DNA from 3 places in the Arthrobacter sp. CC3 genome. Region 1 is predicted to be linked to each of the others. Evidence: riboswitches for the same ligand, from Rfam matches in the RefSeq annotation. Region 1 holds a riboswitch; each other region holds the start of a gene.

Region 1 (5,169 bases):
CAGCAGCGCTGTCATGATCCGCCTGTCCGGTCGCTCAGGGCCTTGCCCGCTTTCCAGCCCGCGGCGGCCGCACCGAGCCCCAGAACCAGCGAGAGGCCGAGATACGTCAGCCAGGTCAGGTGCTGGCCGGAACGTGCCTGCTGGTCAACGGAAAAGACCACCGCGGAGAAAGTCGTGAACGAGCCCAGCAACCCCGGCCCGATCCCGGCCCGCAGCCAGAATGCTGTCCTGGGGCGTGCGATCCACAGGGTGGTGAGCGCGGCAAGGACAAAGCTTCCGCAGACGTTGATGGCTAAAGTGGTCCACGGGATGGCACCCGCGGGTTCCGGAAACAGGACGCCCAGGCCATAGCGGAGTTCCGTCCCCACGAGTGCCCCGAGAGCCACGGCCGTCCAGGCCCGCCAGCCGGCGCTTCCAAGGGCCTTCATTCAGGCGGCACGCATTCAGGCGTCCGCCAGCCGGCACCCGGCGTGGAGTGAATCGCTGTAGACCCACAGCGCTGACGACACCTCATCGGCGAGGTCGAATTCGCGGCCGGCGCCGGCGGTGCCGATCCGGACCACCAGTGCGCCGCCGAACGGCTTCCGGCCGAGCACTTCGATGTCGGCATCGAGGTCGATTTCCTGGGCGGAAAGATAGCGCAGGAGTTCGGGGTTGTCGTCGCTGATCCGGGTGATCCGGCCGGTGTGGCCGTCGTCGAGTTCGCTCATCCGGTGGGCGTGCGGCATGTGTACCGTGCCGTCCGCTGCCGGGATGGGGTCGCCGTGCGGGTCGCGCAGGGGATTGCCGAGCTTGCGGGCCATCCGCTCAATGAAGGTATCCGACACTGCGTGTTCCAGGAGTTCGGCTTCGTCGTGGACTTCATCCCAGCTGTAGCCGAGTTCCTGGACGAGGTAGGTCTCGATCAGGCGGTGCCGCCGGACCATGGAGAGCGCGAGCCGGATCCCGTCCGCCGTGAGCGTGATGGCGCTGTATGGCTTGTGGTCAACCAGTCCCTGGTCCTTGAGTTTGCGGACCATCTCCGAGACCGAGGAGTTGGCGACTCCGAGCCGCTGGGCCAGCTGCGAGGACGTGATGGGCTTGTCCTGCCACTCCGTGAAGGAGTAGATGACCTTGACGTAGTCCTCGATGGAGGAGGAGGGCGCGCTGGTCTTCACGAGTCCAAGCCTACCGCTTTGGCTGCGGGCACTCATGCTTTGAACGCCCGCCAGGTCTGGGTGAGGTATGGGAGTCCGATGGTGTCCGCCGGGGAATGGCCCAGGTGCTCGTGGAGGTACCAGTCCAGGTTGTGGCGGACCTTTGCGCGCGTATTCTCGCCGGCTGCGAGGTAGTAGCTGCGGGACTTTGCCAGCTCGACGATGTCTCCGGTGGTCACGGGGTCTTCCCAGCGTGTCAGGTGGCTCTCGAGCCCGTCGAACTCCGGCCCGATCGCTGGGCGGAAGTCCGGCTTGTGCACGTCCCCGGCGTGCATGATCCGGGAGAGGCGGTGGACCCAGGGGACGGACGTGTCCAGCTGGTTCCACACCAGTCCCAGCACCCCGCCGGGGCGGAGGATGCGGGACAGTTCGGTGCTTGCCAGGAGCGGATCGCACCAGTGCCAGGCCTGGGCAACAACGACGACGTCGAACGCCGCGTCGGGGAGTCCGGTTGCCTCCGCTGTTCCCTCTGTCGCCGGAACTCCCGGCAGGACGAGCCGCAGCTGGGCAAGCATGTCCGGTGAAGGATCCACTGCGGAGACTGCCAGGCCGCGCTGCACCAGCAACGCGGTGAACTTGCCCGTCCCGGCGCCGATGTCAGCGGCGTCGGATGCGCCTGCTGTGCCGGCCCCGGCTGCGCCCCCGGCGCTGTGGATCAGCCAGTCCGCTGAGTCGCCAGGGTAGCTTGGGCGGACACGGTCATAGTGTTCACCGCCGTCCTGGAAGCTCTGGCCGAGCTCGTAGCGGCGCTGGTGGTGCAGTTTGGGGCCTCCCCGTGCCACGTGCAGTCTCCTTCGGGCAGGCTGGAATTCTTACCCCTCGAATTTACCGCACGGACCGCGGCCCGCAGGGCCCCCGGGCCTTAGTCGTCGGTGCAGGGTGCTGCGCCGGCGGTGCCGGGGGTGTTGGGAGCCCACTCGGGGTAGCTGCGGGTGTCGTTGGCCGGCACCCAGCGGCCGGCGTCCACAACGTAGTCCCAGCCCAGGCCAGTGCGGCGGAGTTCCTCGATGCCGGCGAGCAGGCGCTGGGCGTCCTCCAGCCGGGAGCCGACGCCGAAGCTTGCGCGGAGCGAGCCCGAGGGCAGTCCCAGCCGCTTGAGCAGCGGGTGGGCGCAGAAGCGGCCGTCCCGCAGGCCCACGCCGTGTTCGGCGGAGAGGTAGGCCGCAACCAGGCCGGCGTCGTAGCCGGCAACGGAGAAGTTGACCACACCGATGGTGTCATTGGTGTCGCTGAAGATCTGGTGCACGGTGACGCCGTCGATCCTCTGCAGCCCTTCTACCAGGAAGGAGCGGATGGCGGTCTCATGGGCGTGCCACAGCTCCTGGTCCAAAGCGCCGATGACCTGGGTGGCGCGGGCAAGCGTGGCAGCCCCGAGCACGTTGGGGGAGCCGCCCTCATGCCGTGCCGGTCCCGTGGCCCAGCTGACGGAATCCAGCCGGGCCTCGCGGACGGCTCCGCCGCCTGCCAGGTGGGGTGTCCCGGCGTCGAGCCAGTCCGGCCGGCCCACGAGGACGCCTGACCCGAAAGGCGCGTACAGCTTGTGACCCGAGAAGGCGAGGTAGTCGACGTCGTCCGCTGCGATATCGATGCGGCGGTGCGGGGCCAGCTGAGCCGCGTCCACCACAATCCGTGCGCCGTATTCGTGCGCAAGTGCGGCCAGTTCGCGGATCGGAAGTATTTCGCCGGTGACGTTGGAGGCACCGGTGACGGCCAGCAGGCTGATGTCGCCCTGCCGGAGTTCAATGCGGAGGCTTTCCAGGGTGGCCTTCAGGGTGGGGGCGGCAACCACGCTGCGGTGCGGCACGCCCTGCCAGGGGAGCAGGTTGGCGTGGTGTTCGATGTCGAGGTAGAGCACCTCACCGGTGTGGCGGCCGTCCGCCACCGGCAGGCAGCCAGCCAGCAGGTTCAGGGAGTCGGTGGTGTTCCTGGTGAAAATGACGGAATCGTCCGGCCTGCCACCGACGAAGCCGCGGACGATGTTCCGTGCATTTTCGTACACGGACGTGCTGATCTGCGAGGCGTAGCCGGCGCCGCGGTGCACGCTGGCGTAGTACGGCAGGATCTCGTTGAGGTACGCCGAGACGATGGACAGTGCCGGTGCTGATGCGCCGTAATCCAGGTTCGCGTAGCGGACATGGCCGCCCTGGATCAATGGAGCCTGGATCTCCGCGCCGGTCACGGCCGAGAGGGGGCGCCGGGCGACGCTGAACCGCTCGTCCAGGCGGGTTGTGGCGGGGGCGGTTCCGGGGTTTGCGGGGAACGTGGCAGTAGTCATGGGGACCTCACTGTAAAGGGACCCCTCACTCCGGGGATCCGCGCTTGCCGGGTCCGTTCCGGACCGGCCTGGTCGTCACCCGGGGCACCCCACCGCGAATGGAGGGTTGCCGGCCAGCAAACCGGGGTTTAGCGCTGGCACTCGTGACCTGTTTCGAGATTAGGACATTGACGGCGCCGCGGGAAAGCTGCGGCAATTATTAAGCGGATTGTTACGTGCGCCGGAAGAAGGGCGATGCGGCCGAATAAACGACGGCGGACGCCCCCTTGGGAGGGGCGCCCGCCGTCGTTTATTCGGCACTGCGTTCAATCAGCAGCGCCTTGATCAGCCTCGCTCATGGCCGCACCCGGGGGTGCCGTGCGTGTTAGAGGAGGTCGTCGATGTCCGGGTTAAGCCGTTTGAGGACCTCGGAGTGGAGGATTGAGTTGGTGGCGAGGGCGTTCCCGCCGAAGGGACCGTCCACTCCCTCCAGCGAAGTGAAGCGGCCGCCGGCTTCCGTGACGATGGGCACCAGGGCGGCCATGTCGTAAAGGTTCAGCTCCGGCTCGCAGGCGATGTCCACGGACCCCTCGGCCACCATGCAGTAGGACCAGAAATCGCCGTAGGCCCGGGTCCGCCAGACGTCCTCCGTGAGGCCCAGGAATTCGTCCAGGTTGCCGCGCTCCTTCCAGCCGCTAAGGCTCGAGTAGGAGAGGGAGGCGTCCGAGAGCTTGGACACGTTCGAAACCTTCAGGCGGGTGGCGGCCGCAAGCGACCGTCCCATATAGGCGCCGGCCCCTTTCGCGGCCCACCAGCGCTTTCCCAGCGCCGGCGCGCTGACCAGGCCGACCACCGGCTCGCCTTCATCCACGAGGGCGATCAGGGTGGCCCACACCGGCACGCCGCGGACGAAGTTCTTGGTGCCGTCGATCGGATCAATGATCCACCGCCGGGAACCGTGCCCGGAACTGCCGAACTCTTCGCCGAGGACGGCATCCCGCGGGCGGGAACGGGACAGTTGGCCGCGGATGGACTCTTCAGCTGCCTTGTCAGCATCCGTGACCGGAGTCAGGTCCGGTTTGGTTTCAATCTGAAGGTCCAGCGCCTTGAAGCGGCTCATGGTCTGGGAGTCGACAGAGTCGGCCAGGACATGGGCGAGGCGCAGGTCGTCGTTGTAGCTCGAAGCGGGTTGGGTCATGGTTCCAAACTACCGTCTCTTGGCCGGCCGGGCGGGATGTCAGGTCCCTGGCCCCTCCGCCTGCTAGGAAACGATGCCGAGTTCCTTCGCTTCCTGCGCTTCCATCCGGGGATCGGTACCGAGCAACCGGCGCAGGGACGCGAGCCGCGCCGCGCCCGACGGCCCTGCGTGTCCCTCGGCCACCCAGGCGTCCACTCCGCAGTTGACGGCGGACGCATCATGCTTGCAGCCGCGTTCGCAGGAATCCGTGCCGGGTTCGAGGTCGGGGAACGAACGCAGGATCCGGTCCGGGTCGACGTGGGCAAGGCCGAACGACCGGATGCCCGGGGTGTCAATGATCCAGCTTCCGGCCGGCGCGTCACTGATCCGCAGGGCCAGTGCCGACGACGACGTGTGCCGTCCGCGCCCCGTGACGGCGTTGACTCCTCCCGTGGCCCGCTCAGCGCCGGTCAGGGCATTGACCATGGTGGACTTCCCCACGCCCGAATGCCCCAGCATGACGGTGACCTTCCCGTCGAGGT
Region 2 (5,169 bases), on a different contig from region 1:
CTTCAGCGCAGGCGACATGGCAACCCTTGGCGGACTGTTCGCGGAGGACGCAGTCTGGCACGTCGCCGGAGATGGCGTGCTGTCCGGAAAGAAGGAGGGACGCGACGCTATCCTGGCCTATTTCGGGGAACTCGGGACGCGGTCCGGTGGCAACCTGACAGTGACCGTCGAGGAGATCATCGGCGGGGAAACCAACACCGTTGCGGTCCAGCACAACCGGGCAGAGAGCGGCGGCAGGGCCCTGGACCAGGACGGCGTCATCGCCTTCCGGGTCGCCGGCGGCAAGATTACCGAGGCGCGGGAGTTCTTCCAGGACACCGCGAAAGGCGACGCATTCTGGGCTTAGCCGAACCTACTGCGAAATCCAGTACTTCTGCACTTTCGGTGTCGCGGCCGCGAGCAGTTCGCCGCTGATGTGCACCGACACCTCGGCCATGCCAAGGTCATCCCACTGCGCCACCAGTAGGGTGTCCCCGCCCAACGGCAGCGGCCAGAGCCAGAACCGCGTGGAGGAGAAAATTTCCTCGTCGTTCGCTGAACCGCCTCCGCCGCCCGCCATCATCAGCACCGGCCCCGCCACCTGCTCCGATCCGTCAAACATGCCCAGGTGCAGATGGGAAGTGGTGGTCTTCCGTCCGTCCGGAAGGGCGACACCAAAACGCAATGCGCCCCCACGGCCGGTTTCCGAATCCAACCGGTAGCCGCCGCGGTTGAAACACTGATCTGTTACAACGCTCCATTGACTGTCCGTCTCATCGGACCGGCGGACGCACCACACCACCTCGATCAGGCACCCGATGGAGAAGACGTCCACGCTTTTCGCCGCCATGATCATTCGCGCCGACCGGTGAAGGAACTGGCCCAGCGGGACAACCGCCGGAAGCTCGTCAGAAGGCGGGCCGGCCCAAACCGGAGGTACGTGCTTGGGCGGGCGCGGCCGCTGGGGCGGCTCCGGCACATCGTCAAAGAAGGACATGACTTCATCCTTGCACCGGCGTCAAGTGGCCGGGCAGAAGACCGCCACCGAGGTCCAGCAGAAAGGCCACCACGAAGCATGACTCACAAGGCGGTTCCGCCCTGCGCCGGTCAGATCTGCTTGAGCGCCTGCTCCAGGTCGCGGATGAGGTCGTCGACATCCTCGAGCCCAACCGACAGCCGGACCACGCCGTCGCTCAGCCCGATGGCTGCGCGCCCTTCCGGACCCATGGCGCGGTGTGTCGTGGTGGCCGGGTGGGTGATGAGCGATTTGGCATCGCCAAGGTTGTTGGAGATGTCGATGATCCGCAGCGCGTCCAGCAGCGCAAAGGCTGCCTCTTTCGCCGTGCGGCCCGCCGACGGCGAGAGCTCCAGCGTGAGTATGGTGCCGCCGGCCTTCATCTGCTTGGCGGCGAGCTCGTACTGCGGGTGCGACTTCAGCAGCGGGTACTTGACCCAGCTGACAGCCGGCTGCTCCTCGAGCCATTCGGCCAGGCGGAGCGCCGAGGCGGAGGAATGGTTGACGCGCAGCGCCATGGTCTCCAGGCCCTTGGTCAGTACCCAGGCGTTGAAGGCGGACAGCGCAGGCCCGGTGTGGCGCATGAGCTGTTTGACCGGTCCGTCGATGAACTCCTTGGTGCCCAGGATGGCGCCGCCGAGCACCCGTCCCTGGCCGTCAATGTGTTTGGTTCCGGAGTACACAATCACGTCTGCGCCGAGCTCGCCGCAGCGCTGCAGCAGGGGAGTGGCAAAGACGTTGTCGACGACGACCGTTGCCCCGGCCGCGTGGGCCAGTTCGCTGACCGCGGCGATGTCCACGATCTCCTGCATCGGGTTCGACGGCGACTCGAAGAAGACCGCCGTCGTCGGTTCGGCCAAGGCGGCCCGCCACTGCTCCAGGTCCGGACCGTCCACGAACACCGTTTCCACGCCCCAGCGCGGCAGGATTTCGTTCAGGATCACAAAGCAGGAGCCGAACAGCGACCGGGCAGCCACCACGCGGTCGCCCGCGGCCAGCAGCGCACCGAGGGCCGTGAAGACGGCGGACATGCCGGACGCCGTCGCAAAGCACGCCTCGGTGCCCTCGAGCAGCCGGAGCCGCTCCTGGAACGTGGCCACGGACGGGTTGCCGTAGCGGGAGTACACGAACCGTTCGTCTTCGCCGGTGAAGGCGCGTTCTGCGGCTGCTGCGGACTCATACACGAAGCCGGAGTTGAGGAAGATCGGCTCGGCCGTCTCCTGGAAGTTGGTGCGGTCAAGGCCGCCGCGGACAGCCTGGGTGTCGGGGCTCCAGCCGGCGGCGTCGGGATTGAAAGTCACTTAGTTCTTTCCGAGGTTGGTGGGCAGTCCGCGGTTTTTCCAGCCGTTGACGGTGCGCTCGCCGTAACGGTCCGGTTCGCCTTCAAAGCCTTCGAGGACGTTGTAGGCGGTGAAGCCGGCCTGCGTGGCGGCGATTGCCGCGGCGATCGAGCGGACGCCTGATCGGCAGAGGAACACCAGTTCGACGCCGGTGTCCTCCGGTGCCTGCTGCTTCAGCTGCTGAATGAATTCCGGGTTGGGGATGCCGCCGGGGAACGTCCACTGGATGAAGAGGGGATCGTTTTCGGTGGCTTTTGTGTCCGGGATGCCGATGTGGGCCCATTCGCCTTCGGTGCGGACATCCACCAGTACCGCGCCCTGTTCCAGTTTGGCCCAGGCGTCCTGCGGGGTCAGGTCTCCGGCGTAGCTCATGCGTGGCCCTCGAAACCTTCGCCGGGGAAGTCGAGGTCGAACTCAAGTTCGTCCACCGCCGTTGCCACCGCGGCGTCCGAGCTGGCGATGGCTGCGGGCAGCACCACGGCCTGCGCCACGATCACGCTGGTGCCGTTGAACGTGGCTGCCGGGCTCCCGTGCAAAACATAGCCATCGGCCAGGGCCGCGGAGATGCGCTCGCAGAACGAGCGGTCGTCGGGGCCGGTAATCAGCCTGTAGGCCAGCTTTTCCTGGGGCAGGTCCTGGGCCGGTTGGTCCTGGCCGGCGGCGGCCGGTTCGGTAGCCAGTGGGGCGGGTGCGTCAGACACGACGGATCTCCTTCTCTCACGCTTGCAGCTCGAATGGGTCGATATGCCGAGTATTCACCTGAGGCACCCCGCCGTGGAAGGAGGGTTGCCGACCGGCCAGTCAGGGCTTGGCACCGGTTCTCATTACTCCCCAAAAACGTAACACTTACGACGGCGGCCCGCACCGCCGTCGTCGTCATCTTCCGTAACGGGACATGGCAGAACGCGGCACTGCCCCCGCGTTTCCGGTGACCCGTACGTGACCCCATATTGCCGTTACAAAAGAACCTGCCGGGAGGATAATGACGGGAGATGAACCGCTGTAACGCCGGATGAAATCAGGCAGCCGTGAATGGATCGAACGGGAATACAGTCAGTCCCATGCTGCACTTCGGTTGGTTTGTGGGTCACGGCTTCGGCGTCCAGGGCTGGGGCACGCCCGGCTACGGCATCGGGTACGACTGGAAAAAACCCGCCCTGTACCAGCACGCCGTGCGCGAATTTGAGCGGGCCGGGCTGGACCTGTTCATCATCGAGGACTCCCTCACCGTGCCGGACACCTACGGCGGCAGCGCCGAAGTGTCCTTGGCCCAGGCGTCCTTCGCTCCCAAACACGATCCGCTGGCCCTGGTTCCGTACCTGCTCTCCGCCACCGAGCACCTGGGCATTGTTCCCACAGTGAGTGCGTCCTTCTACCCGCCGTTCACCGCGGCACGGCTGCTGGCTACCCTTCAGCACTTCTCCAACGGCCAGGTGGGCTGGAATGTGGTGACCTCCGGCAGCGACCTTGCCGCGCAGAACTACGGCCTGGACCAGCAGATTGAGCACGATCTCCGCTACGAGAAGGCGGAGGAATTCGTGGACGTGGTGCGCAAGCTCTGGCGCAGCTGGGAGCCGGACGCGATCGTGGAGGACGCGGAGGCCGGCATCTTCGCGGACCACACGAAGGTCCACCCGATCAACCACGACGGCGAGTTCTTCAAAGTCCGGGGGCCGCTGAACACGGCGCCGCTGCCCGAGGAGCCGGTCCTGGTGCAGGCCGGGGCATCCCCGCGGGGCAAGGCGTTCGCGGGTGCCAACACGGACGTCGCCATCGCCCTGGCCAGGGGTGCGGACGGCATGAAGGCCTACCGGGACTCGATCCGGGCCGAGGCAGCCGCGGCAGGGCGGAACCCCGACGACGTCAAGGTGCTGTTCGTCCTCAAGCCCACCGTGGTCGGCTCCCGGGCAGAAGCGGACGAGCTCCGGGAGCAGCGGCGCCAACTCACGCAGCGCGACATCGACAGCCAGCTGAACTCCATCTCGTACCTCTCCGTCATCGACTTCAAAAAGTTCGACCTTGACGCCCCGCTCCCTGAACTGACCACCAACAGCAACCAGGGCACCCTGGACCACTTCGCCAAAGCCGGTCCGCCGGGCTCCACGCTGCGCCAGCTCCTGCAGGCCCGCAGCGGCGGCGCCGGGGACAGCATCATCGGCACAGCCGAGGACATTGCTGACTACCTCGAGGAGACCGGGGCCCAGGTGGGCGGGGACGGGTTCCTGTTCTCCGGCTTCGTGGACCCGGCCACCGTCCACGGGGTGCTGGACCGCCTGGCGCCCGTGCTGCGGCGCCGCGGGCTGCTCCGGACAAGTTATGGCGACGGCGGCTTCCGCCGGAACCTGCTGGACTTCTAGTCCCATGGGCAACGGCAGCGGAAACTTCCTCATCGGCACGGCGCACCTGCGTGCCAGGGACATCGCCGAGGCCGCGGCTGACCCGGCCGTGAAGTTCGTCCTGAGCACGGACGCGCTGGAGCTGGTCGGGCGCTCGCGGGAGGTGGTGCAGCAGGCCATCGACTCCGGCCACCGCGTCTACGGCCTCAATACGCTGCTGGGTTCCGGGCGTGACACCGCCGTGGAGGAGAAGTCGATCCTCGCCTACCAGGTGCAGGTGGTGCGGTACCACAACAGCGGAGTGGGGGACCTGCTGGGCGCTGACGAGGTCCGGGCCGTCATCCTGGCGCGGCTGGTGGGCTTCAGCCGGGGCGGCTCGGGAGTCCGGCCGGAAACAGCCCGTTTCTACGCTGACATGCTCAACCGGGGCGTGGTCCCCGCCATCCCGCGCGAAGGATCCGTAGGTTCCGCCGACCTCACGCACCTGGCGGCGGTGGCC
Region 3 (5,169 bases), on a different contig from region 1:
GACAAGTTCGCGGCCGTCGGGGAACTTGCGGTTGCCGTTGACAGCCGAGCGGCCGAGGCGTTCTTCGAACGGTGCCAGGTCGTCCACTTCGACGCACCAGCCCATCCAGCCGCCGCCGGCTGCGGAGCGTGCCCGGACAGCCTGCCCGAACGGAGCCTTGTCGGAGGCCGGGTGGTCCAGGACCTCCACCACCTCCAGATACTTGTGCCCGGCGAGCGGGATAATCATGTTGCGGGTGCCAAAACGGGGGTGTACCCCGCCCTTCACGGCTTCGACGCCGAGGGCGGTTGCAATACGTTCGGTGGTGGCAGCCAAGCCATCTTGTTCACAGGCGTAAGAGACGTGATCCATGCGCATGCCCTCATCTTGGCACTTTGTGATGGAGCTCTCAGCTAAGGGTGGCCTAACCAAGATGGGATGTCATCGCGGACCCGCACAAGGCCCGTGAAATCACGCCGCTGACGTCCTTCGTCACAAAGCTGTTCACAGGCGATCCGCCCTTCCTAGACTGGGCCCAGGTCATGAGCGCCAGCATCGAGCCCCGGCTTGCTGGCCGGCAACCCTCGTTCCGCGGTGGGGTGCCCCGGGTGAAGACCTGGCCTGCCGGCAACCGCCGGGCGGCAAGCGCGGCACCAGTCCTGCCAGGGCATGTCCAGTACGGCATGTCCGGCACGGCCGAGGTGCCCTTCCTTAGAAGGAGCTCCCAGATGTCCAACGCATGGTCATTCGAAACCCGCCAGATCCACGCCGGCCAGGTGCCGGACAGCGCCACCGGTGCCCGGGCACTGCCCATCTACCAGACGACGTCGTTCGTGTTTCCGAGCGCCGAAAGCGCCGCCAACCGCTTCGCGCTGGCCGAACTGGCGCCCATTTACACCCGCATCGGCAACCCCACCCAGGATGCGGTGGAACAGCGCGTTGCCAGCCTGGAAGGTGGCCTGGCGGCGCTGCTGCTCAGCTCGGGCCAGGCTGCCGAAACCTTCGCCATCCTCAACGTGGCCGAAGTCGGCGACCATGTGGTGGCCAGCCCCAGCCTCTATGGCGGAACCTATAACCTGCTGGCCCACACCCTGAAGAAGTTCGGCATCTCCGTGACGTTCGTCGAGGATCCGGACAACCTCCAGCAGTGGAAGGATGCCGTCCGGCCGAACACCAAGCTCTTCTTCGCCGAGGTGGTCTCCAATCCGCGCCAGGATGTCCTGGACATCGAAGGCGTGTCCCGCGTTGCCCACGAGGCCGGCGTCCCGCTGATCGTGGACAACACCTTGTCCACGCCGTACCTCATCCGGCCGCTGGAATGGGGTGCCGACATCGTGGTCCACTCGGCCACGAAGTACCTCGGCGGGCACGGCAGCGCCATCGCCGGAGTGATCGTGGACTCCGGCAACTTCGACTTCGGAAAGGACCCGGAGAAATTCCCGGGCTTTAACACGCCGGACCCCACCTACAACGGCCTTGTCTACGCCCGCGACCTCGGGGCGGGCGGTGCCCTGGGCGCGAACCTGTCCTACATCCTCAAGGCCCGCGTCCAGTTGCTGCGCGACCTCGGTTCGGCGGTATCCCCGTTCAACGCCTTCCTCATCGCCCAGGGGCTGGAAACCCTGAGCCTGCGCGTGGAACGGCACGTGGCCAACGCGGTGACCGTCGCCGAGTGGCTGGAGTCCAGGGACGACGTCGAATCCGTCGCCTATGCGGGCCTGCCGTCCAGCCCCTGGTACGAGCGCGGCCGCAAGTACGGACCCAAGGGCACCGGTGCGATCGTGTCCTTCAACATCGCCGGCGGGGCCGAGGCGGGCAAGCGGTTCGTGGACGCCCTGGAGTTGCACTCCCACGTGGCAAACATCGGCGACGTGCGCTCCCTGGTCATCCATCCGGCGTCGACCACGCACAGCCAGTTGACGGCGGAGCAGCAGGCCGTTGCCGGCGTGACCCCCGGCCTGGTCCGCCTCTCGGTGGGGCTGGAGCACATCGACGACATCATCGCCGACCTGGATGCCGGTTTCCGCGCCGCCAAAGGCGACTGAGGACTATGACTCCCGGCGTCCGCGACGCCGGGAGTCATATTGATGTCACATTCTTAGCCATTGCGGCGACGCATTTCGTAGACTCTTTGAAGGTCATGAGTGCCAGCGACAGCCCCGGCTTGCTGGCCGGCAACCCTCCTTTCGCGGCGGGGTGCCCCGGGTGAAGACCTGGCCTGCCGGCCAGTTGGCGGCGGGCAAGCGCGAAGAAGAGGTCCTCAGATGACGATTGCCGTCACCCGCAGCGGTGTACCCGAAACAAATGTCCACGGAGTGGAAAAGAACGCGGATAAGAGCACAGGCGCCGGCACGGCGGGAACCCGGACAGATATCAACACAGTGGACACCAACGCCCCTGACGGCACCGTCAAGTTCCTCAGCGTTGGCGGGCTGGAACTGGAGGCCGGCGGCTTTCTTCCGGACGTGACGCTCGCCTACGAAACGTGGGGCACGCTGAACGCGGACCGTTCCAACGCCGTGCTGGTGCAGCACGCCCTCACCGGCACCACGCACGTCACCAGGGGTGCCAGCGACGAGGAAGGCTGGTGGGAGCAGCTGGCCGGCCCCGGCGCCCCCGTTGATACGGACAAGTACTTCGTGGTCTCCATTAACATCGTGGGCGGCTGCTATGGCTCCACCGGCCCGTCCACCCCGGCCCCGGACGGCAAGCCCTGGGGTTCGCGCTTCCCCCTGGTGACCCTGCGGGACACGACGGCGGCCGAGTCCCGGCTGGCGGATGCACTGGGGATCGAGAGCTGGTACGCGGTGTTGGGCGGCTCCCTGGGCGGAGCCCGGGCGCTGGAATGGGCCGTGAGCTACCCGGACCGCGTCCGGCGCTGTGCCGTGATATCCATCGGCGCCAGCAGCACGGCCGAGCAGATCGCCTTTGCCCAGGCCCAGACCCTCGCCATCCGCCAGGACGTCAACTTCAACGACGGCGATTACTACGGCGGCCCGGAGCCGGAAGCCGGCCTGGCCCTGGCGCGCAGGATAGCCCACATCACGTACCGGTCCGCGTACGAGCTGGAGACCCGGTTCGGCCGCAACGCGCAGAGCAGCGAGAGCCCGCTCGAAGCGGTGTCGCTGGGGGGCCGCGGCCGCTACCAGGTGGAGAGCTACCTCGACCACCAGGGCACCAAGCTGGTCCGGCGCTTCGATGCCAACAGCTACATCGCCATCACCGAAGCGCTCATGAGCCACGACGTGGGCCGCGGGCGCGGTCCGCTCAAGGACGCGTTGGCACGGGCCACGGCCGAGTTCTTTATAGCCGCCGTGAATACGGACCGGCTGTATTTTCCGGCGCAGTCCTATGAACTCGCGGCGGCGCTCCCGGGGGATGTGCCCGTGCACGTCATCGAAGCGCCCATCGGCCATGACGGCTTCCTGACCGAGATCGGCCAGCTCAGCACGCAGTTGCGGCAGAACTTCTTCGCCTAGGCCGCGCTTCTTCGCATATCGCCCGCTGGCCCAATGTGCATTTTTGCAGAGCAGTCCTGCAGAAAATGGCGTTGAGCCTGCGGCAATGTGAGTCCATACTCTAGGGGACCGGCGCGCGTTGGTGGTGCACATCACACGCGGCCGCTACGGAATGGTCCACATGGCGTCGACGGAGACGCCGAAGGAGTTCACAAATGAGCACGCAAGACTCCGCCGCAAGGCGCGTAGATGAGACTGACGTCAAGGCCTCCGGCCTGAAGAAGGTAGTGACGGCCTCGATGGCCGGCACTGTTGTTGAGTGGTATGAGTTCTTCCTCTACGCCTCGGCGGCAACACTGGTTTTCGGCAAGATGTTCTTCCCCAATTCCGGCACGGAGCTGGACGGGATCATTGCCGCCTTCGTCACGTACGCGGTGGGCTTCGTTGCCCGTCCCATCGGCGGCATCGTTTTTGGCCACTTCGGTGACAAGTTCGGCCGCAAGCAGCTGCTCCAGCTGAGCATCATCCTGGTGGGCGTCTCCACCTTTGCGATGGGCTGCCTCCCCACCTTCGCGCAGATCGGCTACTGGGCTCCCGCCCTGCTGGTGTTCCTGCGGTTTGTTCAGGGCTTCGCCGTCGGCGGGGAATGGGGCGGCGCCGTGCTGCTCGTGGCTGAACACAGCCCCAGCAAGTCCCGTGGATTCTGGTCCAGCTGGCCGCAGTCCGCCGTGCCCCTGGGCAACCTGCTCGCCACCGGCGTGCTGTTCACGCTGTCCTCCACGCTGTCCTCGGCCGACTTCCTCGGCTGGGGCTGGCGCGTCGCCTTCTGGCTGTCCGCAGTGATCGTGATCGTGGGCTACTACATCCGGACCAAGGTCCAGGATGCCCCCATCTTCCTCGAGGCACGCAAGGAAGTGGTCGTTGAGAACAAGGGCTACGGCGTGGCCGAGGTGTTCCGCCGGTACCCGCGCGGTGTCTTCACCGCCATGGGCCTGCGGTTTGCGGAAAACATCCTTTACTACCTCGTGGTCACGTTCTCCATCACCTACCTGAAGGTTGTAGTCCAGACCGACACGTCCAGGATCCTCCTGCTCCTGCTGGTGGCGCACTTCATCCACTTCTGCACCGTGCCGATGGTCGGCAAGCTTTCGGATGCCTTCGGCCGCAAGCCCGTCTACATGGCCGGCGCCATCCTCGGCGGCACCTGGGGCTTCTTCGCCTTCCCGATGATGGACACCAAGAATGACCTCGTCATCCTCGCCGCCATCACCATCGGACTCCTGTTCCACGCACTGATGTACGCCGGCCAGCCGGCGATCATGGCTGAAATGTTCCCCACCCGGATGCGCTACTCCGGCGTGTCACTCGGGTACCAGGTCACCTCGATCGTTGCCGGCTCCCTGGCCCCGATCATCGCCACGGCGCTGCTGAGCAACTTCAAGTCCTCAGTCCCGGTGGCGTTCTACCTGCTGGGCGCCTGCCTGGTAACGCTGGTGGCGGTGTACTTCCTCAAGGAAACCCGGGGAATTTCACTGCATGATGTCGACGCTGCCGACGCGCAGGGCACGGCGGACCTGCTGGCCGCGTCCAAAGTCTCCGCCAGGAAGTAGTTTCGATGCGAGCAGCAGTCCTTTACGCCGCTGTCCCTGCGGGCACCAGCTATACGGAAGTCCGCCCGCTCGTGGTGGAGGAACTTGAGCGGCCCGAACCCCGCGCCGGCGAACTCGGTGTG

Evidence for each region. A riboswitch is a leader RNA that binds a small molecule or an ion and turns the genes downstream of it on or off. The one in region 1 is predicted to bind S-adenosylmethionine.
Region 2: linked by a shared signal. The riboswitch ahead of PV761_RS17090 (DUF1737 domain-containing protein) and the one ahead of PV761_RS07730 (aminotransferase class V-fold PLP-dependent enzyme) in region 1 are both predicted to bind S-adenosylmethionine.
Region 3: linked by a shared signal. The riboswitch ahead of PV761_RS01170 (homoserine O-acetyltransferase) and the one ahead of PV761_RS07730 (aminotransferase class V-fold PLP-dependent enzyme) in region 1 are both predicted to bind S-adenosylmethionine.

The regions. Positions count from the first base shown of each region.
Region 1 is NZ_JARCCY010000009.1:135,501-140,669, reverse strand. It holds gene PV761_RS07750 (CrcB family protein) at 1-15, opposite strand, end outside; gene PV761_RS07745 (CrcB family protein) at 12-428, opposite strand; gene PV761_RS07740 (metal-dependent transcriptional regulator) at 444-1,157, opposite strand; gene PV761_RS07735 (class I SAM-dependent methyltransferase) at 1,190-1,978, opposite strand; gene PV761_RS07730 (aminotransferase class V-fold PLP-dependent enzyme) at 2,059-3,471, opposite strand; SAM riboswitch class IV at 3,507-3,620, opposite strand; gene hisN (histidinol-phosphatase) at 3,836-4,648, opposite strand; gene PV761_RS07720 (ribosome small subunit-dependent GTPase A) at 4,712-5,169, opposite strand, start outside.
Region 2 is NZ_JARCCY010000031.1:9,985-15,153, reverse strand. It holds gene PV761_RS17110 (nuclear transport factor 2 family protein) at 1-346, shown strand, start outside; gene PV761_RS17105 (hypothetical protein) at 353-976, opposite strand; gene PV761_RS17100 (O-succinylhomoserine sulfhydrylase) at 1,087-2,295, opposite strand; gene PV761_RS17095 (rhodanese-like domain-containing protein) at 2,296-2,706, opposite strand; gene PV761_RS17090 (DUF1737 domain-containing protein) at 2,703-3,014, opposite strand; SAM riboswitch class IV at 3,049-3,163, opposite strand; gene PV761_RS17085 (NtaA/DmoA family FMN-dependent monooxygenase) at 3,363-4,691, shown strand; gene PV761_RS17080 (aromatic amino acid ammonia-lyase) at 4,696-5,169, shown strand, end outside.
Region 3 is NZ_JARCCY010000002.1:281,454-286,622, forward strand. It holds gene PV761_RS01160 (VOC family protein) at 1-357, opposite strand, end outside; SAM riboswitch class IV at 518-633, shown strand; gene PV761_RS01165 (bifunctional o-acetylhomoserine/o-acetylserine sulfhydrylase) at 708-2,024, shown strand; SAM riboswitch class IV at 2,116-2,231, shown strand; gene PV761_RS01170 (homoserine O-acetyltransferase) at 2,244-3,458, shown strand; gene PV761_RS01175 (MFS transporter) at 3,653-5,047, shown strand; gene PV761_RS01180 (zinc-dependent alcohol dehydrogenase family protein) at 5,053-5,169, shown strand, end outside.